Regions from separate parts of the Rhizobium sp. 01T444 genome, predicted to be linked through region 3. Evidence: predicted binding sites of a transcription regulator. Region 3 holds the regulator's gene; each other region holds the start of a gene.

Region 1 (4,210 bases), on a different contig from region 3:
TTCGACCCGCAGTTCATGTGGGCTATAGAGTGTGAAGCGCCCCGCTTCCGGCCGCAGTGCCGGCACAAGCCGCCGCGCCTCCTCGATCGTCAGTCTTTCGCAGCCTTCTCCCATCTCTGTGCGCAGGAAGGCGTCGATCACGGCTTCGGATTCATCGAGCCTTGCGGCAAGGAGCAGCCCGCGCTGCAGGACGTCGATGCCGGCGTCGTCGACAATTTCAGCCCAGATATCGCGGGCCTGGCGTGCCTTGTCCCAGCAGTCGCCAGCCTGCTGGCCGGTCACCGTCACGAAGCCGAAATTGCGCACCGAGGCGCCATTTGCCTGTGCGTCGCGGTCGACAACGACGACCCGTTTGCCGCGCTTTGCCGCCGCCAGCGCATGCGCCAGCCCGACAATTCCCGCGCCGACGATCGCAATGTCGTAATACGGCATGAAAGCTCCTTCGCAACATGTCTGCAACGGCTTGGCGGATTTTCTTGAAGCCTGTGTGACAGTTGCGCGGAGCCTTACATCCGCGTGTGGAAAAGAACGCCGGTTCAGTCTTCCAGGGTGCCGGCCTTTCGTGTTGCCTTGCTCGGCTTGTCGGCGGCAATCTTCATCAGGTCGCCGCGCCGGCGCACCAGCCGGTCGGAAGTGCGGGTGAGAAATAGCCCGTCCTGCGGCGCCCGGATGTCGATATCGCCCTCGGTAAAACCGGGCCGGGTGACGATCGTCGCCAGAAGCTCTCCTTCCGAGACACGCTCGCCGATATTGCGGTGGAAGAGCACGGTACCGCCCTGCGGCGCACGCAGGATCTCGACATTGTCGAGCGGCACGGCTGGTCCGGAGAAGGTCTTGTCTCCGGCTGCCCCGCCGTTGACGACACCGCGCCCGATCAGGAATTGCAGCAGGCCTTCGGCATCTTTCTCGGCCATATCGGGATAGACGTCGCGGCGACCGCGCAGTTCCACGGTCACCGAAAGCTTGCCCGGAAGCTTGGCCTTACGCTCGCCCGGCACCTGATATTTCCAGGCAAAACCGACCGCTTCTTCGAAGGCGGAGCTTTCGCCATCCGAAAGCAGCACCGCTTCCATGTCGAGCACATTGGCAAGGTCCGCTGCCTCCGGCCAGAAGGCTTCGTCGATATAGGCATATTGCAGCGATTCATCATCGCAATGCAGATCGAGCACCAGATCGGCTCCGAGCGCCATATGAATTAGCTCTCGCTTCAATCGATCCGTAGCCGGATAATCATCAAGACCGTCAAGCAACCCCTCCCGGTCGCGGACCGAGATCAGCGGAAAGTCCCGATTGAAATTGGTCCGCGATCCCAAATCGAACCGACCCTGTAGCTCGCCGAAATGCGATTGCGCCGCACCAATCGGATTTGCCTGCGGCACGAGCGTGATATCGCCGGCGATCCGTCTTTCGCTTTCTGCTTGCCTGAGTTGAAGGCAGAGAAAATGCGCAAGCGCGGTTCCCGGCAGTTCATTGGAATGCAATGCGGCCTGGATATAGACCTTGGGCGCCGCCAGATCGCTTCCCTTGAAACGCATGACCGGCAACCGCCATTCGATGCCGGGCGTATCGCCGGGGATGATGACCTCTGAAACGTCCACTATCTTGCTCCGCATGTGCATATTGAGTGGGGAGTTTTATGCGCATCCCCACCCGCGGTGCAAGCGCAGTTCAGCCAAGCAGAGGCCAGCGGTTGATGACGTGATGCTCGCTCTTCCCGTAGATGCTGTGGATCAACAGGAACTCCTGGACTGTCCAGCGAACGGGTCGGTCAAGCTTTTCAGGCGGAACGGTCTCGCGATCATAGAGCATCGTCATGTGCGGCGTCAGATGTCCGCCGACATTATAGGGTAGTCCAGCCTCGTAGAGACCTTCTTGAATTTGGTTGCGAAGATCCAGCAGGCCTTCGTTTTCTTGCCTGCCGCAGATGACGAAGGCTTGCGGCTGGCCGGGATGCTTGAAGCTCATGGCTTCGTCGAGCAAAATTTCGAACGGCTGGGCACGCACTGCCGCGGCGACTTGTTCAGCGCCGAACACGATATCATCCGGGAGCCGACGGTAGGCGCCGATGCCGTTCAGCGTGACATGAAGCACTGCGTTCGGCCGCGAGGGGCCGGTCAGAGAATGTCCATTGCGATACACTTGCGCGATGTCCAGCGCCTCGGATGCAGCTTCGATGGTTGGGCGAAGCGCGAAGAAAATCCTGTCGTGAAATTCCCCGCCAAGATTGGATTTCTTCTGGGGGCCTGCGCTATTCGGATCGAGTGGAAAATGAGGCATTTGAACTACGGACTACATCGCCCGCCTCCTTGTTTCGACAAGGAGGAGCATACCAGGATTGGCATTTTAGTCAAGAACAAAACATGAACAAATAGCTTTGTGAGGATATTCAAAACAGAAACGGCTACCTTTTCGGCAGCCGTTTGCTGGCGTCAATCAAGCGCTGAGGAATGCCTTACGCGGCGTTCTTGAGGACCTCAGCCGCCTTTTTGGAAGACTTGGCGCGGGCTGCCTTCGGCGGTGCGAGACGAAGAACATCGTCTGCCAACAAGCGGGCATTGTCTTGCGCCTTGTCGAGATTGCTGACACGGGCAGGATCCATCGTATAGAGGCTGCCGCCGGAAACGAACATATCGCGATAGGCGGCGCGCTCGATCAGCGCCGTGTCGATGACATTGACCTGCTGCTTTGCGAGCAGACCCTTGACCGCCAGCAATGCACGCGTGGTGATGATCGAACTGATGCGCGTCAGCACGACCGAATGCGGGATGCGGATATCATGCTGGGCAGCAAGCTGCTTCATGATCTCAAGCACCTGCGCGCCACCGACGGCATCCATGGCGCAGCCCTGCACCGGAACCATCACATGATCGGAAAAGCCGATGGCCTTCGCCATCAGCGAGCTCAGACCGGCCGGCAAGTCGATGATGATATAACCACCGCGCTTCTTGAGGTCCTTGATCTGCTGTTCGATAGTATCTTCGCTGACACCGGAGATGACGGCGAATTCGGCTGCGTCGCCGGTCAGACGATGCCAGCGGCCGGCCCACTGCTGGGGATCGGCATCCAGAACGGAAACGCGATGGCCACGGCGAGCCAGTTCTGTGGCAAGAACGAGAGCGACCGTTGTCTTGCCGGCCCCTCCTTTCGTATTCGCAAATGTAATGATTGGCATCGATTACCTCGGGTTGATGAGTTGGCGGCAGTCATCCCTGGGAGAGACGCGTCTCGGGCTTTAAGGAACAGCGACTTTCACAGTGATGAGATGAAAAGGTCAAACAGCAACCTTGCGTGGCGCTGTTTAGCCATGCTGTCTGAGGTTGATTTTTCTGGGTGCAATCATTGAGGGGCGGGCGATAGGGCGGCCGGGCCTCGGAGTTCTCCGCAAAAGCGGCGTCTCCATCCTGCCAAAAAGACCGTCAGCGATGGTGAAGTCCGTCGCCGTCAGTAGTGTGGCCCTCGCGTCGGTTGTGACACGGCGTAACAGCGCGGATTGAACGACGGCGCTTCAAGCGTCGCGAGGCGACCTGCGGGCAGTCAGTCGCGCGATATGGATAGCCCCCCGAGAAGCGGAGCGTACGCGGCGAGCCTGCCTGATACGAACTCCGTGAAGAGCCGCACGCGCTTCGTCTTGCGTGTCTCCCCCTGTGTGAGAAGGAAGAGCGTTCCGTACATGTGCAGGTCGGTACCCGGCACCCTCACCAGCAGGGGGTCGGCATCTCCGACGAAGCACGGCAGCGTCGTGATCCCGAGCCCTTGCCGCACCGCGACGATCTGCGCCTCACCGTCCGTGACCCTGAACGGAACCTCGGCGGTGCGAACCTCACCCTCGTGGGCCCAGTCCGGGATTCCATGAATGCTTATGACGATCCACCGGATGGGATCAGGCGCGCCCGCACGCCACGCGGCTAGTCGATCGCGGGATATGTAGACGCCGCCGAACAGCTCCGGTCCCTTCAGGCCGTGAAGATTGAGCGGCAGGGTTTTGCGGTCGTAGACGACGCGGATCGCGACGTCGGCTTCTCGGTTGGTCAGATTTACCAGCTCGCCGGACGACAAGATTTCCATCTCGATGTCCGGATACAGACGCGCGAAATCGGAGAAGTCCGGCATGAGCAGGTGTGTCGCGAGGGGCGGTGCCAGTGTCACGCGCAGAAGCCCGCGCACGCTCTGGTCGCGGCCAAAGACGCGCGTCTCCAACTGGTGCGACGAT
Region 2 (4,210 bases), on a different contig from region 3:
TCGTCGGACGATGTGGACGCAGCGCTAGGCGATCTCTCGGAACAGCCGGGCGAGGGCAGATTGCAGGCCAATGCCGCGATGATCGACCGTGCTTTTCACTTCAACCGCGTCGAGGACATCGCATCCGCACTGGGTGCGGAGGAGGGTGAATTCGCTGCCGAAACCCGCCGTGTGATGCTCACACGTTCGCCGACCAGTCTCAAACTTGCCTTGCGGCTGCTGAGAGCCGGCCGCCAGAGTGGCACGCTCGGCGAATGTCTTGCCCGCGAGCTCGGCGCCTGCATGCACATCCTGCATGGTCCGGATTTCTACGAGGGCGTCCGTGCAGCCGTCATCGACAAGGACCGCAATCCGAAATGGTCGCCGCCGACGATCGCCCTGGTCAATGATGAGATGATCGGCCGCTTCTTCGAGCCGGCAAAGCCGCCCCTTTTGCTCTAACCCTGCTGGTCAGGAGAGGTTTCAACGCCACATGCCGCGCATACGCGCGCCGACATCAATACGCACTTGCCGCGCCTGCTGGGCGGCTGCCGTATCGGTCTTGACCTGCGGCCAGCCGCAGACCTCGAAGAATTGCAGCAGCGTGGCTGGAATGAAGCGGCTGCGCGACGCATAGACATGCCGGTCGCCCTGCGAATTCTGACCATAAGTGAAGAAGCGTTGCGGCACGACGAGATCGAGACTGTCCTTGGCGCGGGTCATCGCCACATAGAGCAATCGCCGCTCCTCCTCGATTTCTGCCGTCGTGCCGACTGCGAGATCTGAAGGGATGCAGCCGTCGATGACGTTCAGCATGAAGACCTTGGTCCATTCCTGCCCCTTGGCCGAATGGATGGTCGAGAGGATGAGATAGTCCTCGTCGAGCAGCGGCACGCCTGCCTGATCCGAAGTCGCATCGGGCGGATCGAGTGTGAGCTCCGTCAGGAATCGCTCACGCGAGGCATAACCACCGGCGATCTGCTCGAGTTGCACGAGATCGGCAAGCCGCGCGCTCGCATCCTCATGCAGCCGTTCCAGATGCGGCTCATACCATCGCCGTACCAGCTCGATCTCGGCCGGCCAGCCAGCCTTGCCGGTCTTCAGCTCCTGCATGGTGGAAACGAAGGAGGTCCACTCCTCGCCCGAGCGCGGCGGTGCGGGCATGACGGCAAGCGCTGCGATCGGGCTTGCATCGTCAGCCATCTGGTCCAGCACCTTCTGCGCGGTGGACGGGCCAACACCCGGAAGGATCTGCATCAAGCGGAAACCAGCCACACGGTCGCGCGGGTTCTGGGCAAAGCGCAGCGCTGCCAGCATGTCCTTCACATGCGCACTGTCGAGGAATTTCAGCCCGCCAAACTTCACGAAAGGAATGTTGCGGCGGGTTAGTTCCACCTCAAGTGGGCCGCTGTGATGCGAGGCGCGGAAGAGCACGGCCTGGCTTTTCAGCTTCACGCCCTCCTCGCGATTGTCGAGAACCTTGTCGGCCACATAGCGCGCCTGATCGTTCTCGTCGCGCACCGTCACCAGTCGTGGCCGTTCCGGCGATTCCCGCTCCGTCCAGAGGTTCTTGGTGAAACGCTCGGAAGCAAGGTCGATCACCGCGTTGGCGGCGGCAAGGATCGGCTGCGTCGAACGGTAGTTGCGGTCGAGCGTGACGATATTGGCGGCCGGGCTGAAGGACGCCGGAAAATCGAGGATGTTGCGCACCGTGGCCGCACGGAAGGAATAGATCGACTGCGCATCGTCGCCGACAACGGTCAGGCCCTGGCCATCAGGCTTGAGGGCAAGCAGGATCGAAGACTGAAGCCTGTTGGTGTCCTGATACTCGTCAACGAGCACATGGTCGAAGCGGCTGCCAATATCCTCGGCGATCATGGGTTCGGCCACCATCTGTGCCCAGTAGAGCAGCAGGTCGTCGTAATCGAGCACATTCTGGCTCTGTTTCGACTCGACGTAACAGGCAAAAAGCTCACGAAGCTGCTTTTCCCAGGTGGCGCACCAGGGGAAGGCGTCGCGCAGCACCAGCGGCAGTTCCGTTTCGGAGTTTACGGCACGGGAATAGATGGCAAGGCAGGTGCCCTTCGTCGGAAACCGGCTTTCCGTCTTTGAGAAGCCGAGATCGTGGCGCACGAGGTTCATCAGGTCGGCGCTGTCTTCCCGGTCATGAATGGAGAAGGCCGGGTCGATGCCGATCTGTTCGGCATAGTTGCGCAAGAGCCGCGCGCCGATGCCGTGAAACGTGCCGCTCCAGGCGAGCGCATCCGCCATGATGCCGGAATTCTTGCCGAGAACCTCGCCGCAGATACGCTCGACGCGCCGGCCCATTTCGGCAGCCGCCCGGCGCGAAAAGGTCATCAGCAGGATACGGCGCGGATCGGCACCCTTGAGAACGAGGTGCGCAACGCGATGCGCGAGCGTATTGGTCTTGCCAGAACCGGCGCCGGCGATGACCAGCAGCGGCCCGGCCACATGGCTGCCGTCGGTGAGTGTGCCGTGCTCCACGGCCATGCGCTGCTGGGGATTGAGTCTTTCGAGATACATCCAGCCGTCCGGTTGGGCTTCGCGGGAGAATCAACGCCCGCGAATAAAATCAGATGTTCCTTGGATGTTCTCGATTGGCGCCGCTGTCAAGCAGGCGCTGGCTGCCATGCACTATTACGGAAAGTCCGGCACGATCTGCCGCCGCACCAGCTTCAGGCTGCGGTCGGGCTGGAGAATATAGGTTTCGTAGACGCGCTGGCCCTGCTGATCGTAGAAGTCGTTGTGGACGGCGCTGCCGATCGGCGATTTCGTCAGCTTCGTGCGCGGCTGCCCGCCATAGGTGATGCTGCCGGGAATGGGCTCCAGCGCAGGCGCGTCCGCGGCGGAACAGCCGGCCAGCAAGGGTACAGCCAAAAGGGTCGTAGCAAGCAGGGCAGGCACAAGCGCTTTCATCAACATTTTCCTCGGCCGCAATTGCATGGGGCTTCTGCCGACGGGAACAGGAGTATCGGAGCACCACCATCACGGCGACTATGCATCCAGCCGGCTGCGTATGGCAACAAACGTCGTCTTCTTGCGTTAAACCCCTATTAGGTAATGTCAGGAACGGTCATGGTGCTGCGGTTTCACGGCTCGCCACCCCACGAGGAAGCCTGGATGAAGGGCCACAACACGGCCGCCATGCGCGCGTCCGTGGAAAGCGCCCTGCATGCCGCAGCCGATCTCGATGCGACCGAAATCGTCGTCTCCACCATCGGCTCGTCCGTCATTCTCGAAGGTTTCGTGAGCCAATGGGGTGATAGCGAGCGGGCCTTGGCAATCGCCGAGGACATTGTCGGAAGCGGTTACGTGCATTGCCGCCTGCTGGTGAGATAAATCACGATCCGCACAGGAATTTCCAAGGAACCAACTCCCTGTCCCGCGTGTTGAAAAGCTGATTTCAATACGGGAGACAATAATGCAAACGCTGATACGCCTGTGGGCCGCGGCCCTGCTTCTGGGATGCGGCGCCTTTGCCGGCTCCGCCTATGCCTCACTTGAAACCGATATGAACTATTCGGCCCTGCCGAAAGATGAAATAGCGCTGAACGAATATACCAGCGCCGCTGTCTGCAATTCCGCCGAACCGCATTACCTACCGTCCTTCATCCGTGCCGCAGATGGCACAATCATCGGTGTAGGATATATTCAGGTGGAGGATGAGGATACTTCGGATTGCTGATAGAATATTCGAAGTTTCTTTCGAACGAGGCTCGTCTGCAGTCTCCCGCAGAAGGTGACGAGCCTCTAACCATCATCATGATGGCTGGCGTCGTTCTATTGATGAACAGATGAATGGCGCAATGTCTTTCGAGACAAAGCCCTGCGCGAGCTCCGGGCAGGGTTAAGTGAAAATTAAGCATTGCTTCGTTTCGGAACAGATCGGACTTCTGTTGTCCAATACCGCCGCCGAAAGCTTAATGCACTTTAAGCTTTGCTTCCTCGGCCGCCGCCATAAACTCCGCGCGGGCCTCTTCGACGGTCTTTCTTCCATCGAGCGCGGCGCGGCAGGCGCTGCGGGCCTTGAGATATTTCAATCCGCGTACGGCAGGCCAGAGATCGGTCAGGCAGGTCAGCGCGTCAAACGGTCCGTTAACCGTGCGTGCTCCCGCCTCTTCGAAACCTACCTTGATCGGACTATTCCATCGTTCAGTTGCCATCGACGCTCCTCCAGCATGTCTCGATAGAAACATTGAATGAAGCCTTC
Region 3 (4,210 bases):
TGCCAACGGCTTCTTCTATGGAGTACCCAAGAGGGTTGCGGAACAGCCGGAGCGATCGAACTCGGTCGGTGAGGCAATTCTGGAGTCGCTCTACCGCCTGAGAAGCGGCATCGGCGATCGGATTCGCTCCACACTACCCGGCGACACCGGGGCTTTTGCCGCCTCCCTTGTCACGGACGAGAGACGGGCGATCTCGGATGAAACGACAGAGGCGCTGCGGCAGTCCGGCCTTGCGCATATCATCGCGATCTCCGGCCTCAACATGGCGCTCTCCGCCGGCATCTTCTTTGTCGGCCTGCGCGTCATTCTCAGTCTTGTTCCCGGCATTGCCCAGGCATGGCCAACCAAGAAGATCGCGGCGGCCGGTGCGCTCGCTGCGGTGACGGCCTACTATCTGATCTCGGGTTTTGCCGTCTCCGCCGAACGCGCCTTCATCATGATGGCGATTATGCTGGTTGCGGTCTTCTTCGACCGGCCGTCGATCAGTCTCAGAAACGTGGCGCTATCCGCTCTCGTGATCCTCGCGGTCTCGCCATCGGAGGTGCTGGGGCCGAGTTTCCAGATGTCCTTTGCCGCAACGCTTGCACTGGTCGCCGGCTACGACCTCTGGAAGGGGCGGCCGATGCGGGAGAATGCCTTTGCCAAGCTGCCGATCATGAAGCCCTTCTTCATGGTTGGTGGCTTCTTCGGTGGCGTTTTCCTGACGTCGCTGATCGGTGGTTTCTCGACGGCGCTGTTTTCGATCGAGCATTTCCACCGGCTGACTGCCTATGGCCTGCCGGCAAATCTCGCGGCCATGCCGGTCATCACCTTCATCGTCATGCCGGCCGGGATGCTGGCAATGCTGCTGATGCCGTTTGGTCTGGACGGCTGGCTATGGCCGGTGGCAGGCTTCGGGCTTGATCTGGTGATCACCATCGCAAAGGCAGTAGCGGGGTGGGGCGGCAACATAGATGTAGGCCGCTTGCCCGGCTGGTATTTCCCGACCGCCGTTTTCGGATTTCTGCTGCTGACCCTGCTCAGAACCCGGCTGCGGCACATGGGAACGGCAATTGTCGCGGTCTCGACGCTCGCTGTTGTCCTTCTTCCATCGGAGGCGATGCCCGATATCGCTATCTCCGAAGATGGCGGCCTGGTCGCTATAGTCGATGGAGAGGCGATGGCTTCGAACCGTGAAAAGCCGCCCGCCTTCATCTTCGAACAATGGCAGAGGGCCCTTGCCGTCGAAGAGCATCAGAAGCCAGTTATGCTTCAAGCTGCCAAGGCGCCCACTGCGCCTGATGGTCAAAGACTGCAACTGTCACCCGACCAACAGAATGAAGCCAGAGAGGCAATGAGACAGGCAGTCGCCATTAGCCCGCCGTCACGCTTCTCCTGCCTGAAGGGCGCCTGGTGCACCACTTTGCTCGTCAATGGAAAGAAACTGACCGTCATCGACAATGCTGCCTATCTCGGACCAGCCTGCGATACGGCTGATATTGTGGTGACCCCTGTCCGATTGCGCTTCGACCGCTGTCGTTCCGGCGCGCTGCTCTTTACCGGCGAGACGCTGCGCAAGACAGGTTCTGTCGAACTTCGATTCACCGATAAGGGAATTGAGGTCGCAACCGCATTCGACACATTGGGGCGACCCTGGATGCGCCACCGCGCCTATGATTGGCGCAGTAACACATTCGCAGACGCCAATCTGTCACCGGTCAGTGATAGCGGCGAATGAGGCCGACGAGCTTGCCCTGGACCTTGACGCGATCCGGCGGAAAGATGCGGGTCTCGTAAGCAGGGTTTGCTGCCTCGAGCGCAATCGATGCGCCCTTGCGGCGGAAACGCTTGAGCGTTGCTTCCTCGTCATCGACGAGCGCGACGACGATATCACCCGGATTGGCTGTGCTGCCATTGCGGATGATGACCGTGTCGCCATCGAAGATGCCGGCTTCGATCATCGAGTCGCCGCGAACTTCCAGCGCATAATGTTCACCGGAGCCAAGCATATCGGCGGGAACGGTGATGTCATGCGTATTGTTCTGGATTGCCGAGATCGGAACACCGGCGGCGATGCGGCCCATGACGGGAACGGAGACCGCATTGCCGTTATCGGCAGCGGGTGCTGGCTTCGCCGAGGCAGGAGGCGCCACGGGCTGGGGCTTGCCGAGGCTGCCCTCGATGACGCTCGGTGAAAAGCCGCGCCGAGGCTGCAGGCTCGGGCTGTAGGCTTCCGGCAGTTTGATGACTTCGAGCGCGCGCGCCCGGTTCGGAAGCCGGCGAATGAAGCCGCGTTCTTCGAGCGCCGTGATCAGCCGGTGAATACCGGATTTCGAGGCCAGATCCAGTGCGTCCTTCATCTCGTCGAAAGACGGTGGAACGCCTGACTCCTTCATCCTTTCATGAATGAAAAGAAGGAGTTCCTGTTGTTTGCGCGTGAGCATGGCGTCTCCCCAGTCTTGAAACAAATCCAGAACGGACACTATATGTTCCATATGTGTTCCGCAAGTAGCTAAATTTTCGTAAAACTTCTGTTCAATCTGTCGAGAATTTGATTTTTATCGCCCTTAGGCCTGTCTGGCCTTGTTTCACGAGACCTGCTGAAGCACATCTCCTTGTCACTGCTGGGAGAAGAACCGATGAGCCAAGACACGCTTCCGATCGATCATCTCGTTTTGCCGGTTACCGATATCGACCTTGCCCGCGAAAGGCTGGGCAAGCTGGGCTTTACCGTCGCGCCCGATGCCCGCCATCCCTTCGGCACGGAGAATGCCTGTGTTTTCTTTGCCGACAAAACCTATATCGAGCCGCTCGGTGTCGCGAGCGTCGAGGAGAGCGAGGTGACGGCACGTGAGGGCAATGTCTTCACGGCTCGCGATCAGGCTTTCCGTTTCCGCTGCGGCAGCGAGGGACTGTCCGCCATCGCCTTCGCCACCGCGGATGCAAAGCACGAACATGCTCGATTCGTGGAGGGCAGCATCAGTGCCGGTTCTGTGCTGCAGTTCGAACGCCCTGTGAAAATGCCGGATGGCACGGAGAGCATTGCCGGCTTCCGGCTCGCCTTCGCTGCCGACCTCCGGGCACCGGATTTCTTTCTCTTCGCTGTCGAGCGCATCAACCCGCTTCCTGCCGACCGCAACGTGCTGGAGACCCACGCCAATGGCGTGACAGGCATTGCCGAGATCGCGCTCGCAGCCCCCGAGCCGACAGCCTTCGGCGCCTTCGTTCGCTCGGCGGCAAAAGCCGCTTCTGCTGGCGATACGAGTTTCGGGCTGGAGGTGCTTACCGGAAACGCAAAGATCAGCCTGATGACCCCGCAGGGGCTGGAGGCCTATTTCGATCTGGCGACGCCGGATATCGATCGCGGCCTGCGCGGCCGGGCAATCCTCTTTGCGGTTGGCGATCTGGCCGTGACAGAAGCGCATTTGGCTGCTAACGGGGTGACCTATACACGCAAGGGCAACCGTATTCTGGTGAAGCCCGCGCCCGGTCAGGGCGTGCTCTTCGCTTTCGAGGAAACATCATGAGCTCTACTACGAACTCCGTTGTGACGGTCGGCGAAGGCGCCGGCAAGGTCACCTTCTCCAATGCTGCACGTCTGTCGCTGATTGCCGGCGCTTGCGAAATGGAAAGCCGCGACCATGCGTTCATGGTTGCCGGCACGTTGAAGGAACTGTGCGCCAAGCTCGGTATCGGGCTCGTTTACAAGACGTCTTTCGACAAGGCGAACCGCTCTTCCTTGTCGAGCAAACGCGGTGTCGGCCTTGAAAAGGGCCTGGAGGTTTTTGCCGATCTCAAGAAGGAACTCGGCATTCCGGTTCTGACCGACATCCACACTGAAGAACAATGCGCCGAAGTGGGCAAGGTCGTCGACATCCTGCAGATACCGGCCTTCCTGTCTCGTCAGACGGATCTCCTGGTGGCTGCGGCAAAGACCGGCCGCGTTATCAACGTCAAGAAGGGCCAGTTCCTGGCGCCTTGGGATATGAAGAACGTGCTCGGCAAGCTGAACCAGAGCGGCAATCCGAACATCTTGCTGTGCGAACGCGGTGCTTCCTTCGGTTACAATACGCTGGTCTCCGACATGCGTTCCCTGCCGATCATGGCAGCAACCGGCGCCCCCGTTATTTTCGACGCCACGCATTCAGTCCAGCAGCCCGGCGGACAGGGGGAAACCTCCGGCGGAGAGCGGCAGTTCGTGGAGACGCTGGCGCGTGCTGCCGTGGCCGTC
Region 4 (4,210 bases), on a different contig from region 3:
TCTCTGACACTTTCCCATCCCCAGGGCTTGCAGGGAAACGGAGCGGATCCCGCGCTGGAGCTTACTCCTCCAGCATCTCCCCATTCAGCTCTTCCACGACGCCGTCCTTGCGGAGTGGCCGGAAGCTCATCCGGTGCAGCGAGCACGGCCCGTGCTTCTCGATGCCGGAGCGATGCTGCGCCGTGCCATATCCGACATGGGCGGCAAAACCATATTCGGGAAACACCAGATGCGCGCGCGCCATCATTCGGTCGCGCGTCACCTTTGCCACGATGGAGGCGGCGGCAATCGAAACAGATCGCGCGTCGCCCTTCACCACGGCATGCCCGGGGCAGTCGAGGCCAACAGGCACGTCCAGTCCGTCCGTCAGCACATAGCTTGCCGGGATGGAAAGGCCGCAGATTGCGCGGCGCATGGCGTCGAGGCTTGCTTTGCGGATATCGGTTTCGTCGATGCGTGTGGAACTGGACGAGGCGATGGAGACTGTGGCGGTCGCAAGAATTTGGACGAACAGCTCCTCGCGTCTCTGCGCCGAAAGCTGCTTGGAATCGTTGAGGCCCTCGGGAATGCGCTTGGGATCGAGGATCACGGCTGCAGCCACGACAGGGCCTGCAAGCGGTCCGCGCCCTGCCTCGTCGGCACCCGCGACAGGCCAGTGGCCAGCCTTGCGGGCTTGCAGCTCCAGCCGGAAATCCGGCACGAGGGGTACCTCTTCAAAGAGCAGAGGAGAATCGGGTGACGTGCGACGTTTCATGCGGTTGAAACTCGCACGCCAACCCGATTTCCTGCAAGCCCCCGGATCAGGGCGGCGACGACCGGGGGCGGTCCGGCGGATGGTGCGGTCAGGGCCATCCGCAGGAATTGCGCAAGACAGAAGACGCAGGGCAGGTCTTCTTCACGCCTCACGCAAGCTCGTTAACAAAAGCAATTCCAGCAAAAGTGCGCAGCGGCTTTGCGTCCGGACTTGCGTAAAACAACCAGTCAGAGCAACGAAAGCTGCACGCCGCTGCCATTTGGCGGTACGAAGAGATCGTCGCGCAGGGCAAGGCTTCGCCTAGTTAGCCCTAACCGCTTTGCTGCCATCTCGAAGCGGCGGGCGATCTGCCAGGCGTAAGGCCCGGCGCCCTTCATGCGCTTGCCGAACTCGGCATCATAATCCTTACCGCCGCGCATTGAGCGCACCAGCGACATGACGTGGCGATAACGGTCAGGATAGTTCTGCAGCAGCCAGTCGCGGAACAGCGGGCTCACCTCCAGCGGCAGCCGCAGCAGCACATAACTTGCCTCTTCTGCGCCTGCCGCCTTTGCGGCATCCAGAATGCGCTCCAGCTCGTGATCGTTGAGCGCCGGGATGATCGGCGCCGCCATCACTGACGTGCGCACACCGGCCTCGGAAAGCCCGCGGACCGCCTCCAGCCTGCGCGTCGGCGTCGAGGCGCGTGGTTCCATCAGGCGCGCAAGCTTGCGGTCAAGCGTCGTGACCGAAATGCCGACGCGGACGAGGTTCTTCGCCGCCATCTCCGTGAGGATATCGAGATCGCGCAGGATCATCGCCGACTTGGTGACGATCGCAACGGGGTGGTTCGCCTTGTTCAGCACTTCGAGGATCTGCCGCATGATGCGCCACTCCTTCTCGATCGGCTGGTAGGGATCGGTGTTGGTGCCGATCGCGATGACGCGGACCTTGTAACCAGGCTTGGCGAGCTCGCGCTCCAGAAGCTTCGGCGCGTCCGGCTTGGCAAACAGCTTGCTTTCGAAATCCAGTCCCGCCGAGAGGCCCATATAGGCATGCGTCGGCCGGGCGAAACAATAGATGCAGCCATGCTCGCAGCCGCGATAGGGATTGATCGACCGATCGAAGGAAAGGTCGGGGGACTCGTTGCGGGTGATCGCCGTGCGCGGCTTCTCGATCTGCACATCCGTCTTGAAGGGCGGCAGTTCCTCGAGCGTCTGCCAGCCATCATCGAAGGTCTCGCGCTGCGTTGGCTCGAAGCGGCCGCTGGGATTAAGCCCCGCGCCGCGGCCACGCCGCCGGTCAACCTCAATGCGCAGCCCCGAGGCTGCGATCATCGCGTCGGCAATATCTGCCGTATTGGCAGGCGCAAATGCGGCCTGCCCTGCAAGGGACTGTGGTCTCATCGGATTCTCCAGCGGCGGAAAACGCTCGATCCCGCTCGTTTTGATGATTATATTCCTATCCGCAAAAAGAGAACAATGCAAGAACAAAATGGGGAAAGTGGTGCTGGCAAAATTTTGTGCGGCGCTCTATAAACAGGCAATGTTGACTGTCGTTCTTGAATGCCAGGATCAGGAACCTGAGCTGGCCCAGACTCTATCGGTATTGGTGGCGGGCGCCGTCGAGGGCCTCGTCAGTGACGTGGTCGTGCTCGATCACGGCTCCCGCGACGGCACCTCGCGGGTGGCGGATGCCGCCGGCTGCCGTTTCCATTCGCAATGGGATATCAAGGACATCATCCGTTCCGCTCGCGGCGAATGGCTGCTTTTCGTCGAACCGGGCGCAAGACCGCAGGCAGGCTGGATCGACGAAGTCGCGGAATACGTAGCCTTGAATAAGGTGCCTGCGCGCTTCACCGCCTCACGCGGCTATCGGCGCCCCTTTTTCCAGCGCGTCGGCCGTGCCAGGCCGCCGCTGGAACTCGGCCTGCTTATGCCGAAGAAACTCGCCATTTCAGCTGCAAAGAGCGGCATGCGCCTTACCGAATTCGTCAAGGCACAGAAGCCGCGCCAACTCTCCAGCGAATTGATTCCCTCCTGGGTCGCCCGCGCCGCGCGATAGCTGCACTCCTCGACATTGCGAAAAGATGGCGCCCAATAGGATTTCGCGCTATAATTCGGCTATGGCGCCGCCGAAGCGCCTCGCTTCGTAACGGATGGCCATGGAATGCCGGTGAACGGCAGAACAGGTCAGCGAAAATCTCCTCTTCTGCCGGGTTTCCGGCGAAAGGAGGTGCGTCATGCTACGCAATATGGTCCACGGCCTGCTGGCCGTCATATTGACGACATTGGTGATCGCGCATCCGCATCCGGCAGCATCGCAGATGATGCGCAGTTGCGCAGGCCGATCCGAGATCGTCAATTTCCTGGACAGCAACTTTGGCGAAAAGCTCACTGCAGTCGGACTGATTAACCAGAACGCCATTCTCGAAGTCTATGCCGCCGAAAGCGGCACATGGACGCTCGTCGTCACGGACGTTCACGGGATAAGCTGCGTGCTGCTGTCCGGTGATAGCTGGGAAACGATGCCCGCCCTGCCGGGCCTCGCGACATAGCGATGCTGCTATTGTAACCAGTCTATTTCGTCGCGCCGCGCTTGAGGTGTTCGTCCAGCCGCGGCATGATCTCCACGAAATTGCAGGGCATATGGCGATAGTCGAGCTGCGCCTTCAAGATACCGTCCCACGCGTCCTTGCAGGCGCCGGGCGAGCCCGGCAGCACGAAGATGAAGGTGGCGTTGGCAACACCTGCCGTAGCGCGCGACTGGATCGTCGAGGTGCCGATCTTGTCGTAGGAAATGCGGTGGAACACGGCCGAAAACCCGTCCATCCTCTTTTCGAAGAGCGGTTCCAGTGCGTCGGGCGTCACGTCGCGGCCGGTGAAGCCGGTCCCGCCCGTGGTGATGACGACGTCGATCTCCTTGGCTTCAGTCCAGGCGCGCACGCGCGCGGTAATCCTCTCGCGGTCGTCAGGCACGATGTCGCGGTCGACCAGATGATGGCCGGCTTCCACAATCCGTGCCACCAGCGTGTCGCCGGATTTGTCGTCGGCCAGCGTACGCGTATCCGAAACGGTCAGAACCGCAATGCCGAGGGGGATAAAAGCTCGTTTTTCGTCCAGGCCTGCCATCATGCACCTCCTGCGAAAGTCTCCGTCGACTGGAAATACCAGTCCGGGCGGGCCGCGTGAAGACGCTCAGCGGCGCGCAGCGCAGCAACGGGTGTCTCGAAGATGCCGAAGCAGGTCGCGCCAGAGCCGGACATGCGCGTGAAAAGCGCGCCTTCTGCCGCGAGCATGCCTGAAATCTCGGCGATTTCGGGAACCAGTTCCCGCGCCGGCATCTCCAGATCATTGCGTGTCGCCCGTATGGCTTCCATCCAGTGCGGCGTCTTCTTCAGGACCAATGAAGGATTATTCTTGGTGACAAGCCGCTGGAAGATCTCGGGCGTGGAAACGCCTTTCAGCGGATTGGCGA

Evidence for each region. Region 3 encodes LexA, which represses DNA repair genes until DNA is damaged. Its sites were predicted from a motif close to TGTTCNNNNTGTGTTCNG; they were not measured.
Region 1: the regulator LexA is predicted to act here: its motif matches at 2,350-2,367, upstream of AC1DTN_RS02670 (2'-5' RNA ligase family protein).
Region 2: the regulator LexA is predicted to act here: its motif matches at 2,578-2,595, upstream of AC1DTN_RS01130 (ATP-dependent helicase).
Region 4: the regulator LexA is predicted to act here: its motif matches at 2,208-2,225, upstream of AC1DTN_RS25355 (PA0069 family radical SAM protein).

The regions. Positions count from the first base shown of each region.
Region 1 covers NZ_JBFTPD010000001.1:546,017-550,226, reverse strand. The annotation lists gene AC1DTN_RS02680 (TIGR03364 family FAD-dependent oxidoreductase) at 1-432, opposite strand, end outside; gene AC1DTN_RS02675 (M14 family metallopeptidase) at 537-1,598, opposite strand; gene AC1DTN_RS02670 (2'-5' RNA ligase family protein) at 1,669-2,277, opposite strand; gene AC1DTN_RS02665 (AAA family ATPase) at 2,453-3,172, opposite strand; partial or broken gene AC1DTN_RS02660 (LysR family transcriptional regulator) at 3,535-4,210, opposite strand, start outside.
Region 2 covers NZ_JBFTPD010000001.1:232,441-236,650, reverse strand. The annotation lists gene AC1DTN_RS01135 (enoyl-CoA hydratase/isomerase family protein) at 1-441, shown strand, start outside; gene AC1DTN_RS01130 (ATP-dependent helicase) at 463-2,523, opposite strand; gene AC1DTN_RS01125 (hypothetical protein) at 2,638-2,916, opposite strand; gene AC1DTN_RS01120 (BON domain-containing protein) at 3,121-3,339, shown strand; gene AC1DTN_RS01115 (hypothetical protein) at 3,422-3,685, shown strand; gene AC1DTN_RS01110 (DUF982 domain-containing protein) at 3,921-4,163, opposite strand.
Region 3 covers NZ_JBFTPD010000009.1:67,651-71,860, forward strand. The annotation lists gene AC1DTN_RS14880 (ComEC/Rec2 family competence protein) at 1-1,717, shown strand, start outside; gene lexA (transcriptional repressor LexA) at 1,698-2,423, opposite strand; gene AC1DTN_RS14890 (VOC family protein) at 2,619-3,506, shown strand; gene kdsA (3-deoxy-8-phosphooctulonate synthase) at 3,503-4,210, shown strand, end outside.
Region 4 covers NZ_JBFTPD010000022.1:19,660-23,869, reverse strand. The annotation lists gene AC1DTN_RS25360 (ribonuclease HII) at 62-754, opposite strand; gene AC1DTN_RS25355 (PA0069 family radical SAM protein) at 982-2,139, opposite strand; gene AC1DTN_RS25350 (glycosyltransferase family 2 protein) at 2,279-2,797, shown strand; gene AC1DTN_RS25345 (hypothetical protein) at 2,976-3,290, shown strand; gene moaB (molybdenum cofactor biosynthesis protein B) at 3,313-3,864, opposite strand; gene AC1DTN_RS25335 (4-(cytidine 5'-diphospho)-2-C-methyl-D-erythritol kinase) at 3,864-4,210, opposite strand, start outside.